4 regions of the Agarivorans sp. QJM3NY_25 genome follow, and region 3 is predicted to be linked to each of the others. Evidence: predicted binding sites of a transcription regulator. Region 3 holds the regulator's gene; each other region holds the start of a gene.
What was found. The regulator LexA, encoded in region 3, represses DNA repair genes until DNA is damaged. The targets are predictions, from matches to a motif close to TACTGTATNNNNATACAGTA.
Positions count from the first base shown of each region.

Region 1: ruvA (Holliday junction branch migration protein RuvA) is a predicted target of LexA. The motif match lies at 2,397-2,416, and genes of this name have one in related genera.
Region 2: ACRRSW_RS11765 (YebG family protein) is a predicted target of LexA. The motif match lies at 1,606-1,625, and genes of this name have one in related genera.
Region 4: recN (DNA repair protein RecN) is a predicted target of LexA. The motif match lies at 2,178-2,197, and genes of this name have one in related genera.

Region 1 is NZ_CP194041.2:2,310,776-2,314,992, reverse strand. It holds gene tolQ (protein TolQ) at 1-89, opposite strand, end outside; gene ybgC (tol-pal system-associated acyl-CoA thioesterase) at 79-477, opposite strand; gene ruvB (Holliday junction branch migration DNA helicase RuvB) at 651-1,658, opposite strand; gene ruvA (Holliday junction branch migration protein RuvA) at 1,674-2,294, opposite strand; gene ACRRSW_RS10660 (TetR/AcrR family transcriptional regulator) at 2,519-3,151, opposite strand; gene rssA (patatin-like phospholipase RssA) at 3,300-4,214, shown strand.
Region 2 is NZ_CP194041.2:2,537,649-2,541,865, forward strand. It holds gene prc (carboxy terminal-processing peptidase) at 1-107, opposite strand, end outside; gene proQ (RNA chaperone ProQ) at 135-764, opposite strand; gene ACRRSW_RS11760 (GAF domain-containing protein) at 846-1,325, opposite strand; gene ACRRSW_RS11765 (YebG family protein) at 1,329-1,592, opposite strand; gene ACRRSW_RS11770 (paraquat-inducible protein A) at 1,796-2,329, shown strand; gene ACRRSW_RS11775 (paraquat-inducible protein A) at 2,370-2,915, shown strand; gene ACRRSW_RS11780 (MlaD family protein) at 2,908-4,217, shown strand, end outside.
Region 3 is NZ_CP194041.2:4,429,746-4,433,962, reverse strand. It holds gene ACRRSW_RS20325 (hypothetical protein) at 1-327, opposite strand, end outside; gene ACRRSW_RS20320 (DUF3800 domain-containing protein) at 321-1,025, opposite strand; gene lexA (transcriptional repressor LexA) at 1,434-2,075, shown strand; gene coxB (cytochrome c oxidase subunit II) at 2,425-3,492, shown strand; gene ctaD (cytochrome c oxidase subunit I) at 3,596-4,217, shown strand, end outside.
Region 4 is NZ_CP194041.2:3,614,603-3,618,819, forward strand. It holds gene ACRRSW_RS16565 (ABC transporter ATP-binding protein) at 1-515, opposite strand, end outside; gene ACRRSW_RS16570 (extracellular solute-binding protein) at 573-1,643, opposite strand; gene recN (DNA repair protein RecN) at 2,204-3,871, shown strand; gene ACRRSW_RS16580 (outer membrane protein assembly factor BamE) at 3,949-4,217, shown strand, end outside.

The DNA.
Region 1 (4,217 bases), 2.1 Mb from region 3:
ATCGACATGCTCAATAGCAGCAGCATGACAAATTTAACCAGTAAGCTCGCCTGCCAAAACAAGCCAATAAATGACATATCAGAGTGCACCGAGTAAATCCTCTTTTAATTGATCGGGAATGGCCGTGGCCTTCATTGACGACAATGTGACGCAAGCAACGGTAACCATTCCATGGGCAATAACTTGTTGGTCAGCATTTTTAATCGTTTGCTCAAACACCATGCTGGCTCGTTTCATATTTTCAATACGAGTTTCAACCGTGAGTACTTGATTAAAACGAGCTGGTAGTTTGTAGTCAATTTGCAGCGCTCGAACCACAAAACATAGATCTTGCGCCATCAAACGGTCTTGTTCGTAACCTAATTCTCGCAACCATTCGGTACGACCTCGTTCGAAATACTTAATATGATTTGCGTGATAAACAACCCCACCCGCATCAGTATCTTCGTAATACACTCGAACCCTTAAAACCGACATTACACCTACCTTAGTATTTCAATTAGAAAATACTATACACAGGCAAGTGCTTAAGGTTAAGACTCAAACCATTTAATTTGAACAATTGCGATACAAATTTCGGCCAACGGCTTAAAAATGAACACATTAAGCCGTTTTATTGACTTGCCTGTCGCCGATAAACGACAGCATTTCTAACGTTTAGGTAAATCTAAACCAAGGTGCAAATAGGCACGGTCGCTGGCGATCCGTCCGCGAGGAGTACGTTGCAGATAACCCTGTTGAATTAAGAAAGGTTCAAGTACATCTTCAATGGTTTCTTTATCTTCACCGATAGCTGCGGCTAAGTTATCTAAGCCAACAGGGCCACCGCCAAAAGTATCGGTAATGGCAAGCAACAATTTGGTATCCATATAATCAAAGCCAGCACTATCGACACTAAGCAAATCCAAAGCTTGTGCTGCGATTTCTTGAGTGACTTTGCCATCAAATTTTACATCGGCAAAATCTCGAACCCGACGTAACAGGCGATTCGCGATCCGCGGCGTACCACGTGAGCGACGAGCCACTTCCCAAGCACCCGCTTCATCCAAGGTTAAATTCAAATAATGAGCGCTGCGCTTCACAATATCAGCCAAATCATCAGTTTTATAAAACTCTAAGCGTTGCACAATCCCAAAACGATCTCTAAGTGGTGAGGTTAACATTCCCGCTCGAGTGGTTGCACCAATTAAGGTGAACGGCGGCAAATCAAGTTTGATAGAACGCGCGGCTGGCCCCTCACCAATCATAATATCCAACTGATAATCTTCCATTGCCGGATAAAGGATCTCTTCAACAACTGCACTTAAACGATGAATCTCGTCGATAAATAACACATCGCCAGGTTCTAAATTAGTTAACAATGCCGCTAAGTCTCCCGCTTTTTCAAGCACTGGGCCGGAAGTGGTTTTAATGTTCACTTCAAGTTCGTTCGCCACAATATTCGCAAGCGTCGTTTTGCCCAAACCTGGCGGGCCAAAAATCAATAAATGATCCAAGGCATCTTCACGGCGGCGCGTGGCTTCAATAAAGATTTCCAATTGCTCTACAACCGCCTGTTGGCCGGTATAATCACCTAAGCGTTTTGGCCGAATAGCCCGATCGACGGTTTCTTCTTCTGCAACGGGCAAGGCTGCTACCAAACGATCTGCTTCTATCATCTTTTGAACCTTAAATTATAATGCAGCCTTAAGGGCTTCACGGATCAACTGTTCACTGCTCATACCCGACTGCCATACTAGCTTCACGAGTTTTTCAGCTTGAACGCCTTTATAACCCAGCGATTCTAAGGCTGCAACGGCTTCTTCTTTAGGATCGGTAGCAGGACTCAGCGGTAGATCGCCATTGGCTGTAATACCATCGCTTAATGGCGTAGCTGGTGGTTCTGCATGCCAGTTTTTCAAACGATCTTTCATCTCGACCAACAGCCGTTCAGCCGTCTTTTTGCCGATCCCAGGAACTTTTACCAAGCTGGATAAATCTTCATGTTTTACCGCATAGACAAATTGTTCACAGCTGAGTCCTGACAAGATGGCCAGCGCCACTTTTGGACCTATTCCATTCACCTTAATCAACTCGCGAAACAAGGCGCGCGAAGATTTATCATGAAAGCCATAAAGCAACTGAGCATCTTCACGAACAATAAAATGGGTCAGTAAACGCACTGGCTCGCCCAATTCGGGCAATTGATAGAAGCAATTCATGGGTAACTGGATCTCGTAACCCACGCCAGCTACGTCGACTAACACAAAAGGGGGTACTTTTTCTTCTAAAATACCTTTGATAGTGGCTATCACTAAGATGACTCCGTCTAAATACAATACCAGCTAACTCACCTGAGCAAGTCAATCATAAAGCTGGCACACTACGCTGATAAATTGAAGCTAGCTTAACTCAAAGACTGGATATTTATCCAGTCTTTCTCCGTATTCGAAGCGGATTTTGCGCAAAACGATTCATAAATAGCGGCTTAAAATCAAAGTAGCACAGAACTTAACCACGATAGCGACTCAGGTATCTATTAATTTTTAAACAGTCCACGAGCCAACAAAGCAATGTTATGTTCTGCCAGTTTCAATAATTTATCTTTTGGCAGACTAATGTGATTGGCCTGCAATAAACGCTCCGGGATCAAAAACGGAAAGACCATTAAACTCATAAAGCTCAACTGAGCTAATTCAGCATCAACCCCTTCCGCGAAAGAGCCCTCTGCCGCTAAACGTTGAAATAGGCCCTTCCCCAACAAACGGCCAAGATTTTGCAAAATTAAATTCAATTGCTCGAGACTTTCATGGTTGCCGGGCATACTTGCCAACTGAAAGATTAGCTTCGGAAAATGAGGATTATCGGCCATCGTTTGATAATAAATACGCATTAAGTCATTTAAGCTGCGGCTGCCTAGCTGCGCCGTAACCTGCTGTAAAGTAGCAAACACCGGACTGGATACCGAGCTTAGCATTTCGCCAAATAGACCGGCCTTAGATCCGAAATAGTAAGCAATTAAGGCAGGATCTAATTGCGCCTGCTTACCAATCATCCTCAACGACACTCGGTCATAGTCCAACTCAATAAATAACGCTGTTGCCACCTCTAATAACCGTTGCCGGGCTTGACTCTCACCTTTCGGTCGACCGACTTTATTTTTTGAATTCATTACTTTTTCCTATTCATCAGCTATAGAATAGTTTATTGAATAGCTACACAAATCACCTCATATATTGGCACAATTAACTCAATATAAAACGGTGAAAACGACTTGTTTCGCGTCATTATTATGTGCATCACCCCTGAGGAGGTAGTCCATGGCCAAACGAAAAGACAGAGTAATCGGCTTAGCACTTGGCAGTGGAGCCGCCAGAGGATGGGCTCACTTAGGCGTAATTTTGGCATTACGTGAAATGGGGATCCGACCACATCTAGTCGCAGGCTGCTCCATTGGAGCCCTTGTTGGCGCGGCTTATGCGTGCCAACGTGTCGACCAATTAACCAACTGGGCGCTAGGATTATCTAGTTGGCAAGTATTCAACCTTATGGACTTTTCGTTCTATAAAGGGGGGCTATTAACTGGTGAAAAAGTATTTAACGCCGCCGAGCAATATATTGGACGTAGCAATATTGAGCAATTAAGTATTCCCTTTGGTGCTATTGCAACAGAGTTGGGATCGGGAAAAGAAGTGTGGCTGCAGCAAGGCCGAGTCCGCGATGCGGTCCGCTCTTCCTGTGCCATGCCAGGCTTAATGGCTCCTTACCAGCTGAATAATCAATGGTTGGTGGATGGCGCTTTAGTCAATCCCGTTCCTGTTTCGCTATGCAGAGCCATGGGCGCCGATGTGGTGATTGCAGTCAACCTAAATAGTGACAAGTCTCACCTCAATAACTTCGACGATGAGCTTAAAGATAGCACTAGTGAACCCGACCAACCCTTCTTACGCTTATTGGGCGGAGGTAAAGAATTTTTAACATCAATGCTGGCAAGCATCAAACAGAATAATGATGATCGGTCACCGGGAATGATCGGCGTTATGTCGACTTCAATTAATATTATGCAAGAGCGCCTTACCCGGGCCCGTATGGCCGGCGATCCACCGGATATTTTGTTAAACCCTAAATTAGGTAGTATTAGTGTGATGGATTTCCACCGCGCCGAAGAAGCGATTCAAGAAGGACGGCGAGTCACCGAGTTACTACAACCACATATCGAAGAAGAATTGAGATAAAAA
Region 2 (4,217 bases), 1.9 Mb from region 3:
CTTAATGTCGGTAAAGCTTCTTCGCTTAAATTAGCCGTTTGAGCTAACAAAAATGTTGAATAACAGAGTGTTAAAAAAAACAGCCAAAGACGGCTCGAATATTTCATAGGCACCTATCTCACTACTAAATTAATTTATGCAACGATATGCTCAGCTTTCACTTTTACTAACATACCGCTTTTAAGCGTGACCGCAATGCCATCTTTACTGACTTCGGAAATCTGCCCAGGCATAGGAGTCTGACCAACTAATACCCTCACTTCTTTGCCTGCAACCAAATCTTTACTATCAATTTTCTCGATTGGTTTTTTCTCTACCGCAGGTTTACTAACACTGGCTTTGGGTTTCTCGTTGCGTTTTACATCAGCTTTTGCCTTACGCTCAGCCAATTTAGCTTTGTTAGCTTTTTCTGCTTGCGCCTTTTTGTGAGCAAAGGCTTTATCTTTACTCTCTTTTAAGGTTTTTTGTGCATGTTCAACATGCTCTTGCTCAATCTCTGCACCTTCAACGCCGTCTAGGTCAACTCGTTTGGAGCCCACCTTCACGCCATGTAAGTAACGCCAACTTGAAGTGTATTGACGTAACGCTGAGCGCAATACGGTATTACTGATTTTTTCATCTTCTTTAAGACGTTCAGCTAAATCCTGAAAAATACCAATTTTAAGTGGCTTAGCTTCACCTTCCGTCGAAAAACAAAGCGGAAATTGAGTCGCTAAATATTGAATAACTTCTTTACTATTTTTCAGTTTATTAGTTTGTTCCATGATGACCTTTCTTATACATCTTTACTGGTACAGCGATAGGGCTGATTTCGGCTATTATAGTGAGGGTATATTGAAAAGCCATTAAAAATGCACTTCTGATAAGTTATTTTCTAGCTCTTTAACTAAATACTCGATACCAATTTGATCAGAATCGTCGAATCGTGAAAGCTGTGGGCTATCGATATCAATCACTCCTATCAGTCGACCATTTAGATGAAACGGGACCACGATTTCCGACGCGCTTGCGCCATCACAAGCAATATGGCCGGGAAACTGGTGGACGTCGGGAACACAGATAGAGCTTTGTTTGGCGAAGGCTTCTCCGCAGACACCTTTGCCCACAACAATGGAGCTACAAGCTGGTTTTCCTTGAAAAGGACCTAACAACAATGTGTCGTTGCTTTGATTAATGAGATAGCAGCCGACCCAATTAATATGCTCTAACTCCATCCATAACAAGGCCGAAAAATTAGCCAAATTAGAAATATAGGGTAAATCTCTATCAAGCAAGGCTGAAATTTGCTTGGCGAGGGTTAGATACCTGCTAGAAACTTGCTGCAAGCGCTATTCCTCTTCTGCTTCAATCATTGATTCCGAAAACTCTTGGCCTTTTAATAACTGTTGCACCGCATTACGTTGCAAAGACAAGAAGTAACCTAGGTTTTCAGCTTGCGCCTCACTCATTTTAGGATCGGCATGTTTCACTAATAAAGTAAGCTGATCGGCGACATCTAACATCTTGTCGTAACTGTCGGCTTGTTTTTTTGAGCTAAAAGTCATTTTTTCTACACCGTTACGTTCGACGACATATTTAATAATTACAGCCACGGCTGCCTCCATCTACTGTTTTTATGTACAGGTTATTATGCATCATCAATCACAAAACTACTAGAGAGAAAAATTATGCAGTATTCTGTAGCTTAGTTGAGCTAATATACATAACTATGAATTCTTTAGAAATATCAAAGCTGTCCATTTGCCCTAGCTGTGACTTGTTGCTCGAAAAGCAGCAACAATGTAAGGCTGGCCAAGTGACCACTTGTCCCCGCTGTGACCAGGTGTTATTTCGTGGTTCTTCGCTTCGTTTTTCAAGTCAACTAGCGCTTTCTTTAGCCTGTTTAGTCATGGTTATTCTCGCCAATACCTACCCGCTACTCAGCTTCACAGTATTAGGGATCCCTAACTCAGCAAACATACTGCGTGGCACGGTATTATTGCTGGAGCATGGGCATTATTTAGTCGGCTTTTGTGTTTTTCTTGCCAGTTTTATTGCGCCAATCTTACTTTTTAGTTTAATTTCTTACACGTCTTTTAGCCTCGCAATCGCTTGGAAATCGCCCGGTTTGGCTACCGCGCTGCACTTTCAAGACGACTTAATTGATTGGAGCATGATCGAAGTGTATATCGTCAGCTTTTTAGTGGCCTTAGTTAAACTGGTTGATTTTGCAGATATCCACCTAGGTTACGGGCTATGGTGTATTTGTACCACCTTGTTTTTGTCCACTTATTTGGTTCAACGCTATCGAGCGGCTGATTATTGGGATCGTTATGTTCACATCAGCTAAACAACTCGGTTTAAAGTTATGCAGGCATTGCGAATTAACGATGCCAGTTGAACAGGCGACTTGTCCACGTTGTCATATGCCAGTGCATAGTCGATTACCGAATAGTTTACAGCGCTGTTGGGCTTTCGTTATCACCGCTACCATCGGTCTATTCCCTGCGAATTTATTACCGATTACGGTGCTGACTACTCGGGGGGCTCCGCAATACGAAACCATTATGTCGGGAGTCGCTTCATTGATTAAAGATGACATGGTCGGAATTGCCATTGTGGTTTTTGTCGCCAGTATTGTTGTTCCGGTCATGAAACTCATCGGCTTAGCGGTCATATTATTAAGCTTACATTTCCGTTTTAACTTAACTAACAAGCAACGTATTGTTATTTATCGGATCATCGACATTATAGGTAAGTGGTCAATGTTAGATTTATTTGTATTGTCGATTATGATCGCGGTATTTGAGCGTAATAATTTGGTTGGCGTGGAAGCGGGTGCAGGGGCAACTGCCTTTGGTGCAGTGGTGCTATTGACCTTATTTGCTGCGAAGTCTTTCGATACCAGACTCATTTGGGATAAAGAAATTGAATAAAATTAGTACCGCAGAGTATAAAAAAGAGCGAATTATTTCTCCCATTTGGCTGCTACCCATTTTGGCTGTATTACTCGGCGGATGGTTACTATTTAAGGCCTGGTCAGAAGCGGGGATAAAAATTGATATTGTTTTCGAAAGCGCCCAAGGCATCACAACAGGTCAAACCCAAGTATTTTACCAAGGGCTCGATATCGGTGTGGTTAAGTCAGTCAAACTGGGTCCTAAACTTCAGGGCGTGGTGGTAAAAGTTGAAATCAAACGCGAAGCAGAAAGTCTTCTTACTAGCGATGCCCAGTTCTGGTTAGTTCGTCCAAAAGCATCAATCACCGAAATTAGCGGTTTAGATGCCTTAGTATCCGGAAACTACATCGAACTAAATCCAGGAACTGGAGAACTTGCCGATCAGTTTGTCGCGCTAAATGAGCCTCCCAATATAGTGCGTGGGGAAGGTTTAAACTTAAAACTAAGTGCCGCTGATTTAGGTTCTTTAAATATCGGCTCCGGTATCTACTATAAAAAGATCAAGGTTGGGGATGTACAGCGATTTCAGCTTAAAAATGACCTACAAGTTGAATTTGACATCTTGATTAAGCCGCAATTTGCACATTTAGTGAAGACTAATTCGCACTTTTGGAATGTAAGTGGTTTTAAAGCCGATATCTCTCTGGACGGGATGCAAATTAGCAGTGAAGGTTTAGCCAGTGTTATTACGGGCGGGATCAGTTTTGATAGCCCCCCGGATTCTCCTGTCGCAGTCAAGGGTCACCAATTTAAACTTTTTAATAACTTGCAAGAGGCCCATCGCGGCAAAGTCATTGAAATTACCATGGCAAAACAATATGGCCTGATTGCGCAACGTAGTAAATTGCTCTATCGCGGCGCTGTCGTCGGTTTCATTACTGAGATAAACACTAACAGTAGCCAAGATGATTTTGTGGCCAAAGCTCTAGTTGAACCCAAGTACGAAGGGCTGTTTAACCAGAGCACACAACTGGTACTAATTAAACCGAACATCAGTCTTAAGGGGTTCAAAAATATTGATGCTTTGATCGGTGCAAAACAAATTGAAGTCTATAGCGACCCCTCCCCTCAAGAACTACAAAATAGCTTTCGATTATCGCAAACCGTAAAACCACCTTTAGGCAGTAAGTCGTTACGCTTACTAAGCGATAACGTGCGCGATCTTACCATTGGTAGTCCTGTTATCTATCAAGGCCTGAGCATTGGTCAATTAAGTAATATACGTTTAGTTAAGCGTCATTTTGAGATAGATGCCTTTATTGAGCCTGATTATGTATC
Region 3 (4,217 bases):
AAACAGCTTAATCGAAGCATCTTGATGATTTGTGATTATCTGTCGAACCCACTCCAGACGAGACGCTCTTCGAAAGTCGGGATAGCGTTCTAATATCCTAACATGTCGTCTACCGTTTACCCACTCGACTTCTTTTTCTTTTCTAGTGGTTAGGTGCCAAAATGTGTCTTCTTTACCATCCGTTTTTCGATGACATTGAGGGTTGATGTAGATCTCGCCCGCTAGGTATGTATCGGTTGATATAAAGTCTCTGTGAAAGAATTCATACAGGTGATTGATGATTTGAGTCGCGTCAACAATAGACAAGTCAATCGGTTCGCTTAGCATTTTGCCCCCTTTCTAGGGTTAAACCTGAATATGTTGAATTGGTCTTCCCAAGGAGGAGTGCCGCAATCTAAAGAAGAACATAATTTCTCTTCTAAGTAAGAGACAAATCGCTTTTTTATTCCGCTAGTCTTGGGGATGTCATTTCTATTTTTGTATGCAATTGCACCAATCAAAAGGTCACAAAGTTGAATTAATTGTACTTCGTACGATTGAACGATTGTTGCTTTAGCTGATAGTTGCCAGTGAGTACCGTTTTGCAAAACCTCACACATTTTCAGTGTTTTTTCAGCACCAAGCGTATCCATGTAATCTAGATATATACGATATTCATTGTCGACTTTTAAGAAGTCTCTCAAAGTGTAATAGAACATTTTGTAGTAGAAATCGCTATGAGAGCCTGCGTTATACTGGTTGTGATCAAGAGAGTTTTTATTTAGGACAACGGTAGATTTGAAGTTAACCTCCTGATCATCCAAGATTAAATCAATCAAGTCCTTATAGAGAGGCCACTGATGTTTGTTCAGTTTGCTCCATTTCAGCTCCGGTTTGTAGTTGTGTTTGTGCCTCAGGCTTTTGATACTTCGAGTTAAATTCTCTGCTTTTTCCGCACTGCAATGAAAAGCTCCCAGCACCATTACGTCACTGCCATCGTGAAGTAGGTGACAGCTTTCATCACAAAATATCTTGTAGACTGCCATTTCTAGGTTTGTACCGAAACATTATGATTGATGAAGAATAATCTCATAAAAAACGCAACATAATCAATTGCAGAGTTCTTTCATTTCTGTATGAGTGGAGGGGCAGTTTTTGCTCTTTACTATTGATGCTTCCCCCCTACTTTTTCTAAGTCAATTCATCAGAGAGAGGCTACTCCCTAGCTCAAATTGTCCAAAAATGAGTTAGCTCTACTCCTCGTATCCTTCTCTATCCCAATTTCTACTTATTTGTGATGGATGTCACGAAATGTGGGGTGTAGTTTCAAAGTAGCGGAAAGAATTCCAATGAAACTGAAACCTACACTTAAGCTGTTGATTCGAGATAAAACCTTGCTTCATTAATCATGCTGTATATACTAACAGTGTGCTGTATAAACTTACAGGTAGATTATGAAACCCTTAACGCCCCGTCAAACCGAAGTGTTTGAATTGATCCGTCGTAACATTCAAGACACAGGCATGCCGCCAACTCGCGCTGAAATCGCCAAAGAGCTGGGCTTTCGCTCGGCCAATGCTGCCGAAGAACATTTACGCGCCTTAGCTAAAAAAGGGGTGATTGAGATGATCCCCGGCGCTTCGCGCGGGATCCGTATTAGCGAAGACCATTTACCTGCTAATGCCGCGAATGACGAGCCAGAAGAAATCGGCTTGCCGCTGATTGGACAAGTGGCCGCAGGTGCCCCTATTTTGGCACAACAACATGTTGAGTCGCACTATGCGGTCGATGCTAATTTGTTTCATCCGCATGCCGATTATCTGTTGCGGGTGCAGGGCATGAGCATGAAAGACATCGGAATTATGGATGGCGATTTATTAGCGGTGCATAAAACCAACGATGTGCATAATGGTCAGGTGGTGGTGGCGCGCTTAGACGATGAAGTCACTGTGAAGCGCTTTCAACGTGACGGGAAAATGGTCTACCTTCATCCCGAGAACGAAGCACTTTCAACTATCGAAGTTGATTTAGAGTATCAAAGTGTTGATATTGAAGGTTTAGCGGTGGGGATCATCCGTACCGCAGACTGGATGTAGTTACTCCCTAAAACTAAGTTCCCTTCTTTTTAAAGCCCAAATTATAGCAATTTGGGCTTTTGTCGTTTACTTCACAGCTTTTATTTTAAATGTCTATATTTATAACATTCTATTTACAATTATTTAACTAAGCGTCTATTTTATAAGCAGTAAGGTATTTTAATTGCGAAGCCTTGCTGCTTTGGGAAGGGAGTTTTCCCTTATTTTGCGGCCACTTTATTATTGTAAGCAGCGATGTTTGCAATGAAGTGACCGGCCTTGGCTACGAGCAAAGGAGAGCGCTGTGGGCCGATGGATACCGCTAGTATTGCTGGCATGTTGGGTGAATCAAGCATGGGCGCAACAAACGATGTCGTTCAATTTACGCCCTGGTGTCACCGCCATTAGTGAGCAGGTTTACGGCTTGCACATGACTATTTTTTATATATGTTGTGTCATTGGGCTGGTGGTGTTTGGGGTGATGTTCTGGGCGATTTTTCATCATCGAAAGTCCAAGGGAGCCGTTGCCGCACAATTTCATGAGAGCACCAAAGTTGAAATTGTCTGGACGATAATTCCCTTCATCATTTTGATCGGCATGGCGATTCCTGCCACAAAAACCTTATTAGCGATGGAAGATCCTTCCGATGCCGATCTCACTATTCAAGTCACTGGTTCGCAGTGGAAGTGGCACTACCGCTATTTTGATCATGAGCTGGAATACTACAGCGTGTTGGCCTCGGATATGAAGCAAGTACAGGGCAAGCTTGCTAAGCGCGATAACTACTTATTGGAAGTAGATCATCCACTGGTGCTGCCAGTCGGCAAGAAGGTTCGTTTTTTAATGACTTCGGAGGATGTGATCCACTCCTGGTGGGTACCCGACTTTGCGGTCAAAAAAGATGCTAATCCGGGTTTTATTAACGAGGCCTGGACCAAAATTGACCAGCCGGGGATTTACCGCGGCCAATGTGCCGAACTTTGCGGTAAAGACCACGGCTTTATGCCGATTGTGGTGATTGCTAAACCTCAGGAGGAATACCTTGCTTGGTTGGCTCAGGCCGAAGCCGCTTACGTAGAAAAGCAGCAACAAGAGTTGGCCATGGTGGCGTTGACCATGGATAACGAGGAGCTGATGTCCTTAGGCAAAAGCGTTTATGAGAAGACTTGCGCCGCCTGCCACCAAGCCAATGGAGAAGGCCTGCCAGGGGTATTTCCAGCCTTAAAAGGCAGCCCAGTTGCGACCGGTGATGTGAACCAACATATCGACATGGTGGTGCATGGTGTGGCAGGAACCGCGATGCAGGCCTTTGGTAAGCAACTCGGTCTGAAAGAATTAGCGGCAGTTATTAGCTACGAGCGGAATGCTTGGGGGAATGATACGGGCGATATGGTGCAGGCTAAGGATGTCGCGGCAGTACAAGACGCGGCCAAGTAGCCACGGTTGGATAAATCGATTGGTGATAGCGGAACGACTAAGGACGTTGCCATGTTCAAGTACGACACGACGCGGCGCAATAGGCAATAGAAGGGAGAGTTAGATGAGCGCGACCACGGAGCTTAACCCGCAACAGGTAGAACATCACCACGCACCGCGTGGCCTATTGCGCTGGGTATTAACCACCAACCACAAAGACATTGGCTCAATGTATTTGTGGTTTAGCTTTGCCATGTTTATTACCGGCGGCGCGATGGCGATGGTGATCCGTGCAGAGCTATTCCAGCCGGGCCTGCAATTGGTGGAGCCAAACTTTTTTAATCAAATGACCACCATGCACGGCTTAATCATGGTGTTTGGCGCGGTGATGCCCGCCTTTACTGGCTTAGCTAATTGGTTGGTACCGATGATGATTGGCGCTCCCGATATGGCCTTGCCTCGTATGAATAACTGGAGCTTTTGGATCTTACCCTTCGCTTTTACCATGTTATTAGCCTCGTTATTTATGGAAGGGGGCGGGCCCAACTTTGGTTGGACGTTTTACGCGCCACTTTCCACCAAATATAGTCCCGATAGCACCGCCTTATTTGTGTTTTCAGTACATATCATGGGGATCAGCTCCATTATGGGCGCGATTAATGTGATTGTGACCATCATGAATTTGCGTGCCCCCGGTATGACTTATATGAAATTACCCTTGTTCGTTTGGACTTGGTTGATCACCG
Region 4 (4,217 bases), 820 kb from region 3:
TTTAGATCTAAAGCACCTAGCGGCTCATCAAGTAATAATAAACGCGGCTCTAAGACCAGACTACGGGCGATCGCAATCCGTTGTTTTTGGCCACCCGACAACTGGGCAATTTGCTTCTGTTGGCTACCGTCTAAACCCACTCGGCTGAGTACATCTTTAATTTTTTCGCTTCGCTCAGCCGCTTTCACACCACGACGCTTTAAACCATAAGCGATGTTCTCAGCCACATTCATGTTGGGAAATAAGGCCAAGTGCTGAAACACCATATTCACCGGACGCTTATTGGGCGCCAGCTCATTGACTCGCTTTTGATGGATACGGATCTCGCCCTCACTGGGGAATTCAAAACCAGCGAGCATCCTTAGCAAGGTGGTTTTACCACAGCCCGAAGGCCCTAAAATAGAAAAGAAAGACCCAGCTTCAACATTAAAATTTAAACCGTCTACTGCGGTAAAATCAGAAAAGTGTTTAGAGAGGTGTTCACATTCAAGATCAAATTTAGCGTTTCCCGCCATAGTACAAGTACATCCAAAGGTAAAAAAAGAAGGGCCTTACGGCCCATTGATAAGTGCTTATTGTGCCGCTTGCACGCGATCCAGCACCTTGCCTTCCATGGCTTCTAAGCCAGCAGGTACTGCGGGATACCATTTAATATTATCAATATCATCGCTACTAAAACTGGCATTAAACTGTGCTTTAGCCACTTCGTTCACATAGGCATCGGAGCCTTTCGAGGCGGTGAAGTTACCCGCAGACTCGGTAATTTTTGCTGCGATTTCTGGACGCATCACAAAATTGATCCATTGATAAGCGGCGTCGACGGCTTTTGACTTGCGTGGAATCGCAAAAGTATCAATCCAACCTAGCGCGCCAGACTTTGGTGCAACAAACTGAATATTGGCTTGATCTCGGTTTAACTTCCAACCGCCTGCATCCCAAGCCATCGCGGCAACCACTTCGTTGGCACGCATCAGGTTCATCAACTCATCACCACCAGACCAGTAAGTTTTCACGATGGGCTTACATTCCACAAGCTTCGCTTCAACCTTATCCAAGATCTGTTGGTATTTGGCAGGATCGGCGTAAGCCGCAAAAGGATCTTCGCCAAGAGCAAAAGCAAAAGCAATTAAAGTAGGACGTTTCAAACGGTAAGAAATTTTGCCCTGATACTTGCTTTGACATAAATCGGTATAGTCAGCTACATCTTTGGCCATGTTACCGTTCACCACCAAACCGCTGGTTCCCCAAACATGCGGAACACCAAATACTTTATCGCCCACGGCAGTATTTTTCTTGGTCGCATCGAGCATTGAACTAATAATTTGTTTCTGGTCAATTCGGGCTAAATCGATGGGCTGATAAATACCAAACTGTAGTTGCACACCAGTGATACGGTCTTGACTAGGTTGCGCCAAATCGAAACCAGAGCCGCCTGTTGCGCGTAACTTAGAAATCATATCTTCGTTGTTTGATTTGGTAACTTTTACTTCAATACCAGTTTCTTTTTGAAACAAATCGATCACCTCTTGAGGCGCATAACCGCCCCAAGTTAGTAGACGAAGTGTTTCGGCACTGGCTTGCACACTTGCCATGGCTCCCATACCAAGTAACAAGCTGCTTATTGCAAAACGTTTATTCAACATAATATCTTCCATGTATTTCTAAGGTTAATTGGGCTGCCGACTAATACAGCAGCGATACAACAACTATTTGATAAACATGCACTACTTTTATGACACAAATGTGAAGCTGCAAGCAACTAAAAAATGAATAAAAATCAAGCTAAAGCCAGCCAGGCCGCCTTAAAACAAGCGCTTACCTGACAAAACAACGGCCAAAAAAACCACCCATTGTGACAAAAATATGAATTCTAGATAACAGAATAACCAATGACCAGAAGTTAACCAGTAGTGAATTGTGCTACTTATATCGGCAATAAGCAGCTAACAATGCTACCTGCATACAATACCTCCAGTAACCACCAAATCATCGGCCATTTGCTACTTTATATAATTAAATCAATTGAATGAGTGACCTAGCTCCAGAATAATCCTCTCTCTTATGGGCGGCGACATAAGCGTATAAAAATATCCCTTGCCTCATCCTTAGCACCAGTAAACCAGCTTTTTACGATTTGCACTTGCATGCACAAAAATACCGCTATATATTTATACAGCAACTGTATGGATAAACAGGTATAGGAATGCTCACTCAACTCAGCGTACAAAACTTTGCAATTGTTCGGTTCTTAGAGCTCGATTTAAGCCGAGGCATGACCACCATCACTGGTGAAACTGGTGCCGGTAAATCAATTGCAATCGATGCCTTAGGCTTGTGTTTAGGTAACCGAGCGGAAGCGAGCATGGTGCGCCAGGGTGCCAGTAAGGCAGAAGTCAGTGCGCAATTTGAGATCAGCCAGAACCAAGCCGCGCGGCTATGGCTGCAGCAAAATGAGCTGTTAAGCGACGATGATTGCATATTACGCCGAGTAGTCACCAAAGAAGGTCGCTCTAAAGCCTATATCAATGGTACTGCGGTACCCTTGGCACAACTCAAACAACTAGGGCAATACCTCGTTAGCATTCATGGGCAACATGCGCATCAGCTATTGCTTAAACCCAGCCAACAACTGGCGATTGTCGATCAGTATGCCGCTCATCCGCAATTGCTGAGTGAAGTGAAACAAGCTTACCAGCATTGGAAAGGCCTCTGTAACGAGCAAGAACTTGCCCAACAGCAACAAAAAGAACTGCTGGCCCAACAACAACTGCTTGAATATCAGGTTAAAGAATTAGACGAGTTTTCTCTGGCTGAAGGGGAATACCAAACGATAGAACAACAACATCAGCGTCTTTCTCACAGCACCGAGCTGCAACAAAGTAGTTTTCAGCTTAGCCAGCTGCTAGCCTTAGATGAGCAAGTTAATGTACTAGACATGCTAGGCCAAGCCTGTAGAACCACCAGCCAGCTTCTCGCGCTCGATCCCAAACTCGAAAACATCAACAACCTGTTACACGATGCACAGATTCAGATTGAAGAAGCCAGCCAACAGTTAGGCCATTACAGCGAACAGCTAGACTACGACCCAGAGTTATTTGCCGAGTTAGAACTGCGACTCAGCCAAGCCCTGGAGCTGGCCAGAAAACACCATACCAACGCCGAACAACTGCCAGCACTACATTTGAATTTACAGCAACAGTTAGAACAGCTGAGCCAACAAAGCCAGCGCTTCGAGCATCTTACGGAAGACATTGAGCAGGCATGGCAAATTTATCTAAGTAAGGCCAATAAGCTATCGAAAAGTCGCGAACGTGCCGCCAGCAGTCTCAGTAAATTAATCACCAAAGAAATCCATAAACTCAGTATGGCGAAAGCCCAATGTGAATTTGCACTACAAAGTGATGCCAGCCAGTTCACCAATTCAAATGGCGTAGATCGCGTCGAGTTGCGGGTAACCACCAACCCTGGTCAGCCGATGCAAAGTATTGATAAAGTGGCCTCTGGCGGAGAGCTCTCCCGTATTGGTTTGGCCATTCAAGTGATTTGCTCAGCTAGTATTTTAACCCCAACCCTGATCTTCGATGAAGTTGACGTAGGCATTAGTGGACCAACCGCCGCAGTGGTGGGCGGCATGCTACGAAAACTTGGGCAACAGTGCCAAGTATTGTGTGTGACCCACTTACCACAGGTAGCGGGACATGGTCATCAGCAGATGTTAGTGAGCAAACAACAGAAGAAAAATGAAACCATCACCAACATGCTCACTTTAAACGGCCAACAACGTCTCGAAGAATTGGCTCGCCTGCTTGCCGGCGATGCAATTACCCCTTCTGCACTGGCAAATGCGCAAGAATTGTTGGTTGAAGACTAAATTCTTCGTAGTAGACGCTTCTTTTTCGGGCGGGGCTTGGTTATGATGCCTTCCTTAACAAGGAGCTTCGATTAACAATGCGTTTCACAGCTAAAATTTTTATTCTACTTGCCAGCCTCGGGCTTAGCGCCTGTTCAGCCTTCGATTGGATGGTATATAAGGTTGATATCCCACAGGGTAACTACATCGACGACGCCAAAGTAGAGCAGCTCCGCGTCAACATGACCAAGGAGCAGGTTCAATTTGTATTGGGTTCACCGATGTTAGTCGATGCTTTCGACCAAGAACGTTGGTACTACCTATACAGTTACAAAAGTGGCAATGGCTCACTCGAACGAAGAAATTT